3 regions of the Micromonospora sp. CNZ285 genome follow, and region 2 is predicted to be linked to each of the others. Evidence: riboswitches for the same ligand, from Rfam matches in the RefSeq annotation. Region 2 holds a riboswitch; each other region holds the start of a gene.
The links. A riboswitch is a leader RNA that binds a small molecule or an ion and turns the genes downstream of it on or off. The one in region 2 is predicted to bind cobalamin.
Positions count from the first base shown of each region.

Region 1: it holds a riboswitch for cobalamin, as region 2 does, so the genes downstream of both, metE (5-methyltetrahydropteroyltriglutamate--homocysteine S-methyltransferase) here and CLT75_RS04355 (acyl-CoA thioesterase) in region 2, are expected to answer to the same signal.
Region 3: it holds a riboswitch for cobalamin, as region 2 does, so the genes downstream of both, CLT75_RS11620 (prenyltransferase/squalene oxidase repeat-containing protein) here and CLT75_RS04355 (acyl-CoA thioesterase) in region 2, are expected to answer to the same signal.

Region 1 is NZ_SPQD01000001.1:2,766,686-2,770,803, forward strand. Features, by position in the region: gene metE (5-methyltetrahydropteroyltriglutamate--homocysteine S-methyltransferase) at 1-2,027, opposite strand, end outside; cobalamin riboswitch at 2,145-2,364, opposite strand; gene CLT75_RS12440 (low temperature requirement protein A) at 2,978-4,118, shown strand, end outside.
Region 2 is NZ_SPQD01000001.1:954,567-958,684, forward strand. Features, by position in the region: gene CLT75_RS04345 (PrsW family glutamic-type intramembrane protease) at 1-480, shown strand, start outside; gene CLT75_RS04350 (LysE family translocator) at 590-1,216, opposite strand; gene CLT75_RS04355 (acyl-CoA thioesterase) at 1,220-1,732, opposite strand; cobalamin riboswitch at 1,864-2,071, opposite strand; gene CLT75_RS04360 (Clp protease N-terminal domain-containing protein) at 2,116-2,829, opposite strand; gene CLT75_RS04365 (class II aldolase/adducin family protein) at 3,052-3,771, shown strand; gene CLT75_RS04370 (ABC transporter substrate-binding protein) at 3,768-4,118, shown strand, end outside.
Region 3 is NZ_SPQD01000001.1:2,567,856-2,571,973, reverse strand. Features, by position in the region: gene CLT75_RS11630 (beta-1,3-glucanase family protein) at 1-717, shown strand, start outside; gene CLT75_RS11625 (alkaline phosphatase PhoX) at 897-2,057, shown strand; cobalamin riboswitch at 2,268-2,393, shown strand; gene CLT75_RS11620 (prenyltransferase/squalene oxidase repeat-containing protein) at 2,493-3,536, shown strand; gene CLT75_RS11615 (hypothetical protein) at 3,572-4,057, shown strand.

The sequences.
Region 1 (4,118 bases), 1.8 Mb from region 2:
ATCGCGGCGAGGTCGTCGAGGACCTCCATCCGGGAGCGGGATGCCTCGATGCTGGTGACGTCGGCGTCGAGGGCGTCGATGGCCGTGATCACCTCCCCGAACTCCGAGTAGCACAGATGGGTGTGGATCTGGGTGTCGTCGGCGACTCCGCAGGTGGCCAGGCGGAACGCCCCGACTGCCCAGTCCAGGTACGCCCTCTGGTCCGCCCCGCGCAGTGGCAGCGTCTCACGCAGCGCCGGCTCGTCGACCTGGATGACCCGGATACCGGCTGCCTCGAGATCGCGGCACTCGTCGCGCAGGGCGAGCGCGACCTGGTCCGCGGTGTCTGCCAGTGGCTGGTCGCTGCGGACGAACGACCAGGCCAGGATGGTGACCGGGCCGGTGAGCATGCCCTTGACCGGCCGGTCGGTCAGCGACTGCGCGTAGGTGGACCAGTTGACGGTCATCGGCGCCCTGCGTGCCACGTCCCCGTAGATGATGGGCGGACGCACGCATCGGGAGCCGTAGGACTGGACCCAGCCGTGTTCGGTGGCGGCGAACCCGTCCAACTGCTCGCCGAAGTACTGGACCATGTCGTTTCGTTCCGGCTCGCCGTGCACGAGCACGTCCAGGCCCAGCCGCTCCTGGAGCCGGACGACGTGCTCGACCTCGGCCCGCATGCGCCGGGTGTAGGCGGTGTCGTCGAGGCGGCCGGCCCGATGCTCGGCACGCGCGCGGCGCAGCTCGTCGGTCTGCGGGAACGATCCGATGGTCGTGGTCGGCAGGGGCGGTAGGTTCAGCCGGGCCTGCTGTGCCGCCGCTCGCTCCGGGTACGCGCCGCGCTGCCGATCCGTGGCGCGCAGTGCGGCGAGCCGGCCGCGTACGGTGTCGTCGCGCCATGTGGCGGGGGTGGGCGGCAGCGGCTCGGGCAGGGACGTGGTGCCGTTGCGCAGCGCGCGGCCGAGCCGGACGACCTCATCAACCTTCTGCCGAGCGAAGGCGAGCCGCTGACGCAGCGCCGGGTCGAGAGCGGTCTCGGCGGACAGGTCCACCGGCACGTGCAGCAGCGAGCACGAGGTGGACACGGCGACGTGGTCGGCGAGCCCGGCCACCGCGGCACCGGCCGCCACGGCGGCGCGCAGGTCGGTACGCCAGACGTTGCGCCCGTCGACCAGGCCCGCGACGATCGTCTTGCCGCGCAGCGGTCCCGCGCCGGCCAGCCGCCGCAGGTTGCCGGGCCCGGCAACCAGATCCACACCGACCGCTTCGACCGGCGTGTCGAGCAGGGCGGGCAGCGCGTCACCGAGCTCACCGAAGTAGGAGGCGACGAAGATCGCCGGCCGCTGCTCCACCGCGCACAGCCGGGTGTAGGCCTCCCGCAGCGCGTCGATCTCGGGGGCGCTCCGGTCGGCGACGTAAGCGGGTTCGTCCAGCTGCACCCATCGCACGCCCGCCGCGGCCAGGGATCGCAGGATGTCGGCGTACACGTCGACCAGGTCGGTCAACCGGTCGAACGGTTCGCCGCCCGTCTCGGTGGGCTTGGCCAGCAGCAGGAACGTGGCCGGCCCGACCAGCACCGGCCGGCTGTCGATTCCCAGCTCGCGGGCCTCGCGGTACTCGCGCAGCGCCTTGTCGGGATTCGCCGCGAAGGCGGTGTCGGAGCCGATCTCGGGAACCAGATAGTGGTAGTTGGTGTCGAACCACTTCGTCAGTTCGAGCGCCGGCTCGGCATCGACGCCCCGGGCCATCGCAAAGTAGGTGTCGAGATCGCCGAGGCCGAGACGGGCGAACCGGTGCGGGATCGCGCCGACAGCGACGGCCGTGTCCAGCACGTGATCGTAGTAGGAGAACGTGTTGGACGGGATCGCGTCCAGGCGCGCGTCGCGCAGCGTCCGCCAGACCTCCTCCCGTAGCACGGCAGAGGTCGCCGCCAACTCCTCGGCGTCGATCCGGCCCGCCCAGTAGGCCTCGACCGCCTTCTTCAACTCGCGGTGCGCGCCGATGTGGGGGTAGCCGAGCACTGTGCTCTGCCCGAATGAGGTTGTCACTGTGGTCCTTCCCTCGAGGTGCCTGGCGGCCACGGGGGAAGGGGAAGGCGGGGTACGGCTGTCGCGTACCGGCTTTCCGCCCTGGCCCTCCCGGGAGGCCGCCGACGGCGCGCACCGGCGGTACGCGCAGTGCGGGCAGGTCTTCGGACTCGCGGGCACGACCGGATCCACCCGGTCACCTACTGGCCGTCGCTTCCCAGACCTCACGGTCCAGTGCTTCGTTGACGGCTGTCGTTCCCACTCACCGCTGCGGGGCAGTCCCGGATTCGCACCGGGTTCCCTCTTACGGCGCCCCACTCGCGCGGCGGGGGGGCGCACCAGCGCCGTTGTCCATCCTATGGGGCGATGAGCCGATGTGATCGGTGTGTCCGTCCTGCGGGACAGCAAGCCGTCGCGGCAGCGGAGTGCTTGCGTGCGACGAGAGGGTGACGAGGGGCTAGAAGATGGGCCGGGTCGCGGTAGTCGTGGTCGGCGGATGCGCGCCGTCGAACCCGGTCTGAACCGCCCCGGGTGGAATGGTCGGTGCCGCCGACGAGGTAGTCGCCTCTCTCCGGCGCCGACGGCTGGCCCTGGCCCCTACCGGCGCGGCGCGGAACGCACGGACCGAGGGCTCTGCACCTGCCCGGCCGCTGGTCCGGCAGGTCGGCCAGCCGGACGGGCACCTGCCTTCGCCGTAGCGCTTATCGTACTGGGCCACCGCGCGAGCGCGGGGGCAGACGAGGCCGTACCGGCTGGCCGTACGGGATGAATCACCACGAGGGCACCTGCCTCTGCCCCGGGGGGAGTGCGGCCAGGCGTCGGCGGCGCCGTGAGTCATCGCCCCCGCCGCACGTGGCGTGGGCGATGTCGGCATCGGCGATCGCGGACCGGCCGGGCTCGTTCCACGCCGAGGTCGTCGCACGGTCGCGGATTCACCTGTCGGCGGCATGAGAGGTTGCAACAGTGGTCGGGTGACCAGCGGAGAGGATGAGGTGGCCGGAGCCGGGCTGGGCGTCCGGCGAACCCTGGTCGCGACGCACGGCGGGGTGACGCGAGCCGAGCTCTTCCTCGATCTCGTGTTTGTCTTCGCCTTCATGAACGTCGCCGGCCTCATGGCCGCGCGGTCGGCCTTCGACGCGCTGGTCCAAGGCGGGCTCGTGCTCCTGCTGCTGTGGCGCAGTTGGGCCGGGTACGCCTGGGTCGGAAACCTGGTCCGGCTCGACCGCGGGATCCTGCCAATCGTCATGTTCATGGTTGCGACCGCGCTCCTGCTGGTCGCCGTCGCGATTCCGGATGTGTTCGTCGACCGGCACGCCGGGCTCTCCGCACCTCTCGTCTTCGTCGTCGGCTTTCTGAGCATCCGAGCCGTGTCGCTGTTGATCATCATGCGGAGCCGGCGACGCTCGACGCAGCAGTCGATCGCACCCGCCCGGCAGGCCTGGCTACCCCTGGCCGCCAGCGCCGTCCTGCTGCTGTGCGGGGCGCTGCTGCCCAGCCACCTCGCACCCGGACGCAGCGCCGGGCTGCTGCAGATCCTGCTCTTCGCGGTGGCGACCGCCGTCGACTACGTCGGGCTGCGCGCTCCAGGCACCGGCAGTTGGCAGCTCAGGTCGGTGCGGCACTGGGCAGAGCGGCACAACCTGATCATGCTGATCGCCTTGGGCGAGACGATCATCTCGATCGGCACGAGCCGGGGGTTCGCCGGCACACCCGCGATCACCTGGTCCGTGCTCGCCGGCTCCGGGCTCGCGCTCCTCGTCGTGGCGTTCCTCTGGTGGGCGTACTTCGACATCGCGGCGCTCGACGCGGAACAGACGCTGGAGTCCGTCCCCCACCACGCCCGGTCCCGGCTGGCCCGCGACGCGTACACCCTCCTGCACCTGCCGATGATCGCCGGGCTCATCCTGGTGGCGTTCGGGCTCAAGCACGCGCTGGGCGCCACCGAGATCGACACCGCAAAGAAGTGGGACGCCCCGGCTCTGTTCAGTCTCTACGGCGGGGTCGTCCTGTACCTGCTCGGGTTGGTGGCGTTCGAGTGGCGCATGGTCCGGCGAATCGGCCGGGGTCCGCTACTCGGCATCGTCCTGGTCGCGCTGCTGGCGCCGGTGGCCC
Region 2 (4,118 bases):
AAGCTGATCGTGCCGGCCGGCATCCTGCTGCTGTGGCGGCGGCATCCGTCCCCGGCGCAGGGTCTGGTGATCGGCGTGGCCTCCGGCGCCGGGTTCGCCGCGCTGGAGACCATGGGCTACGCGTTCGCCGCGTTCGTCGGGTCGGAGGGCAACCTCGGCGCGGTCGAGCGGACGCTGCTGGTACGCGGTCTCACCGCGCCCGCCGCGCACCTGGCCTGGACCGGGCTGACCGCCGCCGCGCTGTTCACGTTCGCCGCCGCGCCCGGCGGCCGGAAACTGGCGGCGTTCCTGCTCACCTTCGCCGCCGCCGTCACGCTGCATACCTGCTGGGACACGTTCGGCACCCAGCCCGCGTACGTGTTCATCGGCGCCGTGTCGCTGGGCTGGGTGCTGCTGCGCCTGCACCTGGACCGCGAGCGGCCGCCCGCGTCCGGGACGCCGGCGGAGCCGCCGCTGGAGACGGCGGAGCGCGCCCGCTGAGCCCGCCCGCCTGCCCACGTGACGCCCCCACTCCGGGACACGGCGTCATGATCATCGCCAGTTCGCCGCCGACGCCCGCACCGCGCTCCGCCACTCGCCCCGGTGCGTCTCAGCCGGCGGCCAGCCGGACGCCGAGCGCGACGAAGGCGACAGCGCAGAGCCGGTCGACGCGCCGCGACCAGCGGCTGTCGGCCCACCGCCCGGCGAACCGTCCGGCGCCCACGCCGAGCGCCAGGTCCACGGCGAGCTGCACCGCGACGAACAGCGCCCCGAGCAGCACCAGCTGCGCCGCCACCGGGCCCGCGTCGGGCCTGACGAACTGCGGCAGGAACGCCACGCTGAACAGGATCATCTTCGGGTTGAGCAGATTCGTCAGCAGCCCGCGCCGGAACGCCCGCACGGCGCACCCGCCGTCCGGCCGGTCCGCGGGTGCGCCGGGCCGGCCCGTGCCGCGCAGCGCCCGCAGGCCCAGCACGATCAGGTACGCCGCACCGGCCCACCGGATCGCGGTGAACAGCACCGGCGACGCGGCGATCAGCGTGGCGAGCCCGGCCACCACGGCGGCGACGTGCACCGCCTCCCCGGCGGCGACCCCGAGTGCGGCCACCGCGCCCGCCCGCGCGCCGTACCGGGTGGCGTTGGCGAGCACGAACATCATGTCCGGCCCCGGGGTGAGCATGAGCACCACGATCGCGGCCAGGTAACCGGCGAGCGTGGCCGCCGACAGTCCGAGCACCGCTCAGCCCTCCCCGGCGCCGTCGAGCAGCGCCCGGCGCAGCGCCAGCCGGTGCTCGCGCCGGATCTGCGCCTCCCGGTAGCGCCGCCGGTCGCCGTCGGTCTCGGCGTGCAGCGGCGGCACCGGCCGGGGCTGGCCGTCGTCGTCCACCGCCACCATCACCAGGTGCGCGGTCGCCACGTCCACCGGCGGCACGGCGCGGTCCCACCGGTCCGCGCTGACCTTCACCGCCACCTCCATCGAGCTGCGGCCGGCCCAGGTGATCCGGGCGTCCACGTGGACCACGTCCCCGACGCGTACCGCGCGCAGGAACGCGGTCTCGTCGATGGCGGCGGTGACGGCCGGGCCGTCGGAGTGGCGGGCGGCGACCACACCGGCGACCGAGTCGATCAGGTTGAGGATGCGCCCGCCGTGGACCGTGCCCATCAGGTTGGTGTGGTGCTGGTCCATGATCTGCGACAGGGTCAGGTGCGAGGCCGACGGTGGTCGGCCGGTGAGCGTGATGGTGTCGGGCACTGTGCGGTTCCGTCCTCGCAGAAGCGGACCGCCGACCGGCCGGGGTGTGCACGTCGAGGACACGCCGACGGCCCTGCGTACGACGTGTCACCCGCCCGACCCACCCGCGAGGTCGACGGCGGCGCGCACCGGTGGTACGCGCGACGCGGGCAGGTCTTCGGACTCGCGGGCATGACACGAGGTCGCCTACCGGCCGTCGCTTCCCAGGCCGGTGGCCCAGTGCTGTTGACGGCTGTCGTTCCCACTCACCGCTGCGGGGCAGTCCCGGACTTCCACCGGGTTCCCTCTTACGACACCCGGCCGTCGCCGACCGGGTGAACCAGCGCTTCCCGCAGCGTAACCCAGCCCCGGCGCGCTCCCGGAGCCACCCGGCCGGGCTCTCGTCAACCTTCCGTCGCGTCGAGCTGCTTCTGAAGCCGGTCGAGCCGATCGAGGACGTCGTGCATCATCACGCGCAGGACCGTCGTGTCGGCGTCGCGCTCGGGCAGCATCCGGCCGAACGCGACGCCGTGGTAGAGCGCGGACAGCACGGCGGGGGTGACCACGGCGGTCACGCCCGTACGCCGCAACACGTCGCCCGCGTCGCCGTCGTCGCGCAGCAGTCCCAGCAGCAGGTGGCTGCCGGTGGTGACGGCCGAGCCGTGAGCGGTGGCCTGGCCGGCGGCGGCCGTCAGCACCGCCCGGGTGGCGGGCGACGCGGCCGGCTCGGTGGGCGTCGCCGACGTGGTGGGGGAGTCACCCAGGGCGGCCCGGATGGTGGCGGCGGGGAATCCGAGCAGCTCGACGGTGTTGAGCACCAGGCTCTCGCCCTCGTCGAGGAAGGCCCGCAGCAGCTGCGCCGGCTCCACAGTGACCGCGCCGGAGGCGGACGCGAGGGCGTACGCCTGGCGCAGGATCGCCGCGACGTGGTGGTTGGCCGGCGGGGTGAGGGTGAGCCCGGCGGGCAGCGACCGGGTGGCGGGGGTCTCGTGGGCCGCGCCCGCGGCGCCGTCCAGGGCCTGGGTCAGTGCGGTCTGGCAGATCCGGGAGACCGGTAGCCGGGCCTCGCGGACGCGGTCGGCGAGGGCGTCGGGCAGATAAACGTTGACCTTGGGCACCTGACCGATCCTGTCACGTGACCATCGAGCAGGTCAGCCCTTGATCGCCTACATTTCCTAGGGTTATAGTAGGGTTATGCCCGCGCCGCTGACCACCCGACGAGCCCTCGACCAGGGCCGTACGTCCAGCGCGCTCTGTTGCCGCTGAGCCCCACCGGCTCACTCCGCACACCTTGCATCGTCGTGCCCCGGGCACGACCGACCCCCTTGAGGCCGCACGCCATGACTCAGCACGACCCTGTCCGGAAAGCCCGCGCCGGCCTGACCGCCGGCATCAACAAGATCTTCGCCGCCTCGGCCATGTCGGCCAGCGGCCACGGCAACATCAGCGTCCGGATCCCCGGCCACGACGACCGCCTGCTCGTCAACGCCGGCGAGTTGCTCCGCCCGTGGCCCGCCGACGACCTGCGGGTCGCGGCGCCCGCGCTGCGCACCGTCAACGACGACGTCGTCGTGGTCGGCCTCGACGGCACGGTCCACGAGGGAACACCGAGCCCGTCGGTGGCGGCGATCCTGAAGATGCACATCGGCGTCTACCAGGCCCGGCCGGACGTCAACGCCGTCATCCACACCCATTCGCCGTACGCCACCAGCTACGCGCTCGCCTCGACGCCGCTGCCGGCCCGGTACGAGGCACTGCTGGTGCACGGCCAGCCGGTCGACATCCCCGTCGCGCCGTGGGCGCCCCGCGGCACCGAGGAGGCGGTGCGGGCGATCGCCGAGACGTTCGCGGCGCACCCCCGCACCTACGCGATCCTGCTCGGCAACCACGGCCTGCTCGTCGCCGGCGACTCCGCCGCGCACGCCGCGAGCCTCGTCGTGGCGATCGAGGAGGCGGCCGTCTCCAGCATCGGCGCCGCGCCGCTCGGCGGCCCGGTGCCGTTCCCCGACCACGTACACGACCTCGACCTGCGCCTGCGCTTTGAGGAGCCAACAGCATGACCACCCGTAGCCGCCGGATCGCCGGCGCCCTCGCCGCCGTCCTGCTCACCACATCACTCGCCGCCTGCGGCGGGGACGACAAGCCCGCCGCGGCGAACGCCGACGGCCTCACCACCGTCCGGCTCGCCTCGTCGCCGCTGGGCCACCTCGCGCCCATCTACCTGGCCCAGGAGCGGGGCATCTTCGCCAAGCACGGCCTCAAGGTCGAGGTCGACACCGAGACCTCCGACCTGACCTCCGTGCCGGCCGTGCTGGCCGGCAAGGTCGACTTCGCCACCGGCGACCTCACCACGCTTATCGTCGCCCGGTCGAAGGGCCTGGACGTCAAGGCCGTCGTGCCGGCCTCC
Region 3 (4,118 bases), 1.6 Mb from region 2:
TCCTCGGCCAGCGTCTGGGGCTGCGACGGCGACCTGCCCGCGCCGAACGACCAGGTGGTCGGCCCGATCTCGCGTACACTCTGCGCCGCCCTCAACCGCGGCACGCTCGGCACCATCGACACCCAGCCCAGCACGAACGCCGCCGACTTCTACCGCAGCAACCCCACCAACCAGTACGCCCGCCTGATCCACGCCAACATGACCGACGGCCGGGCGTACGCGTTCGCCTTCGACGACGTCGGCGGATTCGAGTCGCTGGTGCACGACGGCGACCCCCGTTCGGCCGGACTGATCCTCAGCCCGTTCACCGGCGGTGGCGGCGGCACCCCGACCACCGGGGTGCCAGTGGTCAGCAACTGGAACAACAAGTGCATCGACGTGCCGAGCTCCAACTTCGTCGACCGCGCGCCGCTGCAGATGTGGAACTGCAACAACACCAACGCGCAGAAGTGGACGTTCAGCGGTACGGCGCTCAAGAGCCAGAACAACAAGTGCATGGACATCGACGCCGGGTCCACCGCGAACGGGGCGGCGGTGCAGCTCTACACCTGCAACGGCACCGGCGCCCAGCAGTTCACCCTGAACGCGGCCGGCGACCTGGTCAATCTCCAGGCCGGAAAGTGCGTCGACATCAAGGACTGGAACGGCAACGACGGCGCGAGGCTCCAGCTCTGGGACTGCGGGGGCACCGCCAACCAGAAGTGGCGCAAGGGCTGATCCGCCATGCGAACGGTGGCGGGGGCCGACCGCGAGTCGCTCCCGCCACCGGCAGGGCGACGGACGAGACGGCCGGTGACACGACGTCGCGCACCGAGGCGTCCATCGACGTTCATCCAACAGATCGATGTGCGTAAGCTCCGCCCGGTCAGATCTGGGGAACCTACCGAGGAGGTTCCATGGATCGTCGAGCAATGCTGCGGGCCGCGGTCGTCGGTGCGGGCGCTGTCGCGCTGCCGTTCACCGCGTGGTCGGCGGCGTACGGAGCCCCGGCGCAGAACGCGGCGGGGCCCTACGGTGGGCTCCAGCCCGCCGACGCCAACGGCATCCAGTTGCCGGCCGGCTTCACCAGCTCGGTCGTCGCGCGATCCCGTCGGACGGTGCCGGGGACGTCGTACACCTGGCACGACGCTCCGGACGGTGGCGCCGTGTTCCCGAACGGCACCGGCTGGATCTACGTGTCGAACTCGGAGGTGTCAGCCGGGGCGGGCGGCGGTGCCTCGCGCCTCGTCTTCGACTCCAGCGGTGCCGTGATCGGGGCGTCGCGGATCCTCTCCGGCACCAACAACAACTGCGCCGGCGGGAAGACGCCGTGGAACACGTGGCTCTCCTGCGAGGAGGTGTCCCTGGGCCGGGTCTTCGAGACGTACCCCCTCGGCGGGACCGCCGTGGCGCGTCCCGCGCTGGGACGGTTCAAGCACGAGGCGGCCGCGGCCGACCCGGTCCGCCGGGTCGTCTACCTGACCGAGGACGAGACCGACGGCAAGTTCTACCGGTTCGTGCCGACCACCTGGGGCGACCTCTCCGCCGGAACCCTCCAGGTCTTCCGCGCCGGTACGGCGACCTCCGGCACGTTCACCTGGGCCACGGTGCCCGATCCGGACGGCTCGCCCACCCCGACCCGGCAGCAGGTGTCCGGCGCGAAGACGTTCAACGGCGGCGAGGGCTGTCACTACGCGGATGACACCGTCTGGTTCACCACGAAGGGCGACAACCGCGTCTGGCAGGTCAACCTGGCTGCCGGCACGTACGAGCTCGCCTACGACGACAACCTGGTCAGTCCGGGCACCCCTCCGCTGACCGGGGTCGACAACATCACCGGATCCACTGCCGGTGACCTGTACGTCGCCGAGGACGGCGGGAACATGGAGATCTGCATGATCACGCCCGACGACAAGATCTCGGTCTTCCTGCGGATCACCGGACAGAGCGGTTCGGAGATCACCGGGCCGGCGTTCACCCCGGCCGGGGACCGGCTGTACTTCTCGTCGCAACGCGGCACGACCGGCTCGTCCTCCGGCGGCATCACCTACTGCGTCACCGGGCCGTTCCGCCGATGACCGGCTCGCGGCCCCGCTGACCGCGACCCCACGGTGAAGGACGCCCGGTGAAGAGCGGGCGTCCTTCGCCGGCGCGCCTCACCCGCACGCGCCGGGACGACGTCTCGGCGCCGGGATGTGAAACCGCCGGCTCCGCCGGCCGTCACGGCACGTGGCCGGCTCCTGGCGCATTGACATCGGCGCTCCGGCCACAGCAGACTGTCGCGACAACTGAACCACCGCGTGTACGTGCGGGGGAAGACCGGTCGAAATCCGGCGCTGGCCCGCAACGGTAGGCCGCCCAGAGAAAACTCTGCGGCGGCGAGCCCGAATACCCGTCGTACGCGTGCACCCGCTCCCCACCCGTCGTGGCCCACGGGTCGGAGTCCCGGTCGACGCGGCGTTGCCGCGGTCGTCCGGGCTTTCGACGACCGCCGGGCCGGAAAGGCGCTTCCGATGGTCGTCCGCCGAAGCCGGCACCGCCTGCTCGCGCTCCTGTGCGGCGTACTCGCCGCCCTCACCCTCACCACACCGGCCGTCGCCGCCCCCGAGCGCGCCGGCGTCACCCGCCCGGAGGCCGCCGGCGGCTGGCTCGCCCGGCAACTCGTCGACGGCGAACGCTTCGAGGCGGTCTTCGACGGTGTCGCCTACCCCGACCAGGGGCTGACCCTCGACGCCGTGTTCGCCTTCGCCGCCACCGGCGTCGCCGACGACCACGGCGCCGACGCGCTGGCCTGGGTCACCAGGCCCGACATCCGCGACGGCTACCTCGGCGACGGCGTCTCCGAGGCGTACGCGGGCGCGACCGCCAAGCTCGCCCTCGCCGTGCAGGTGCGCGGCGGCGACCCCACCGACGTCGGCGGGGTGGACCTGATCGCCCGGCTGCGCTCGCTCCAGACGCCGGCCGGCCGGTTCAGCGACCGGTCCGCGTACGGCGACTACAGCAACGCGTTCAGCCAGTCCTTCGCGCTGCTGGCGCTGGATCGTACGGCGGCCGGGGCGCCGCCGGCGGCGGCGGCCTGGCTGGCCGGCACCCGGTGCCCGGACGGCGGCTACCCGCTGCTGCCCGCGCAACCGGTCTGCACGTCCGACGTGGACGCCACCGCGCTCGTGACGCAGGCGCTGCGCGCCGCGGACCGTCCGGCCGACGCCGCCGCCGGGCTGCGCTGGCTGGTGTCCGTTCAGCGTGCCGACGGCGGCTTCGCCAACGCGGCCGGCACGCCGAACGCCAACAGCACCGGCCTCGCCGCGCAGGCCCTGCGCGACGGCCACCGGCCGCCGGCCTGGGCGCGGGCCCGGGCATTCCTCGCCGGGCTCCAGGTCGGCTGCGCCGGGGCGCCGGCCGACCGGGGCGCCGTCGACTTCGACGGCGGCGGCTTCGACCCGGCCACCGCACCCCGGGCCACCGCCCAGGCCGTCCTCGGTCTCACCGGGATCGGGTACGCCCGTCTGTCCGCCGCCGGCGCCGACCCCGGCGCACCGGCGCTCGCCTGCCCGTGAACCGCCTCGCCGCTCATCCGATCACAGGAGGATCCGTGTTCCGTCATCGTTCCACCGCCCGTAGCTGGTTGGCCGGCCTGCTGGCCGCCGTCGTGGCCGGCGTCGCGCTGACCGCAGTCGAACCCGCGCCCCGGGCGGCGCACGCCGCCGCCTGCGCCGGCACCTCGGGAGTCACGGTGGTCGTCGACTTCGCCGCGCTCGGCGGCGGCGTCCAGGTCGCCTGTGCGCCGGGCGATCCGGCCACCGGCCTGGCCGCGCTCCAGGCCGCCGGCTTCACCGTCACCGGCACGGCCCGCTGGGGCCTGGCCTTCGTCTGCCGGATCAACGGCAAGCCCACCGCCGCGACCGAGCCGTGCGTCAACACCCCGCCGGCCACCGCGTACTGGTCGTACTGGCATGCGTCCAGCGGCGGCTCCTGGTCCTACAGCACGTCGGGGGCGACCGGCTACAACCCCGCGCCGGGCAGTGTCGAGGGCTGGTCCTTCGGCGCCGGCGCCCCGCCGAGCATCGCCGCTCCCTAGGTGTGACCAGCGGCGCACCGGGTGCCGGCAGCTGCTCTGGCGTCGTCGCGCGCCCGGGCGG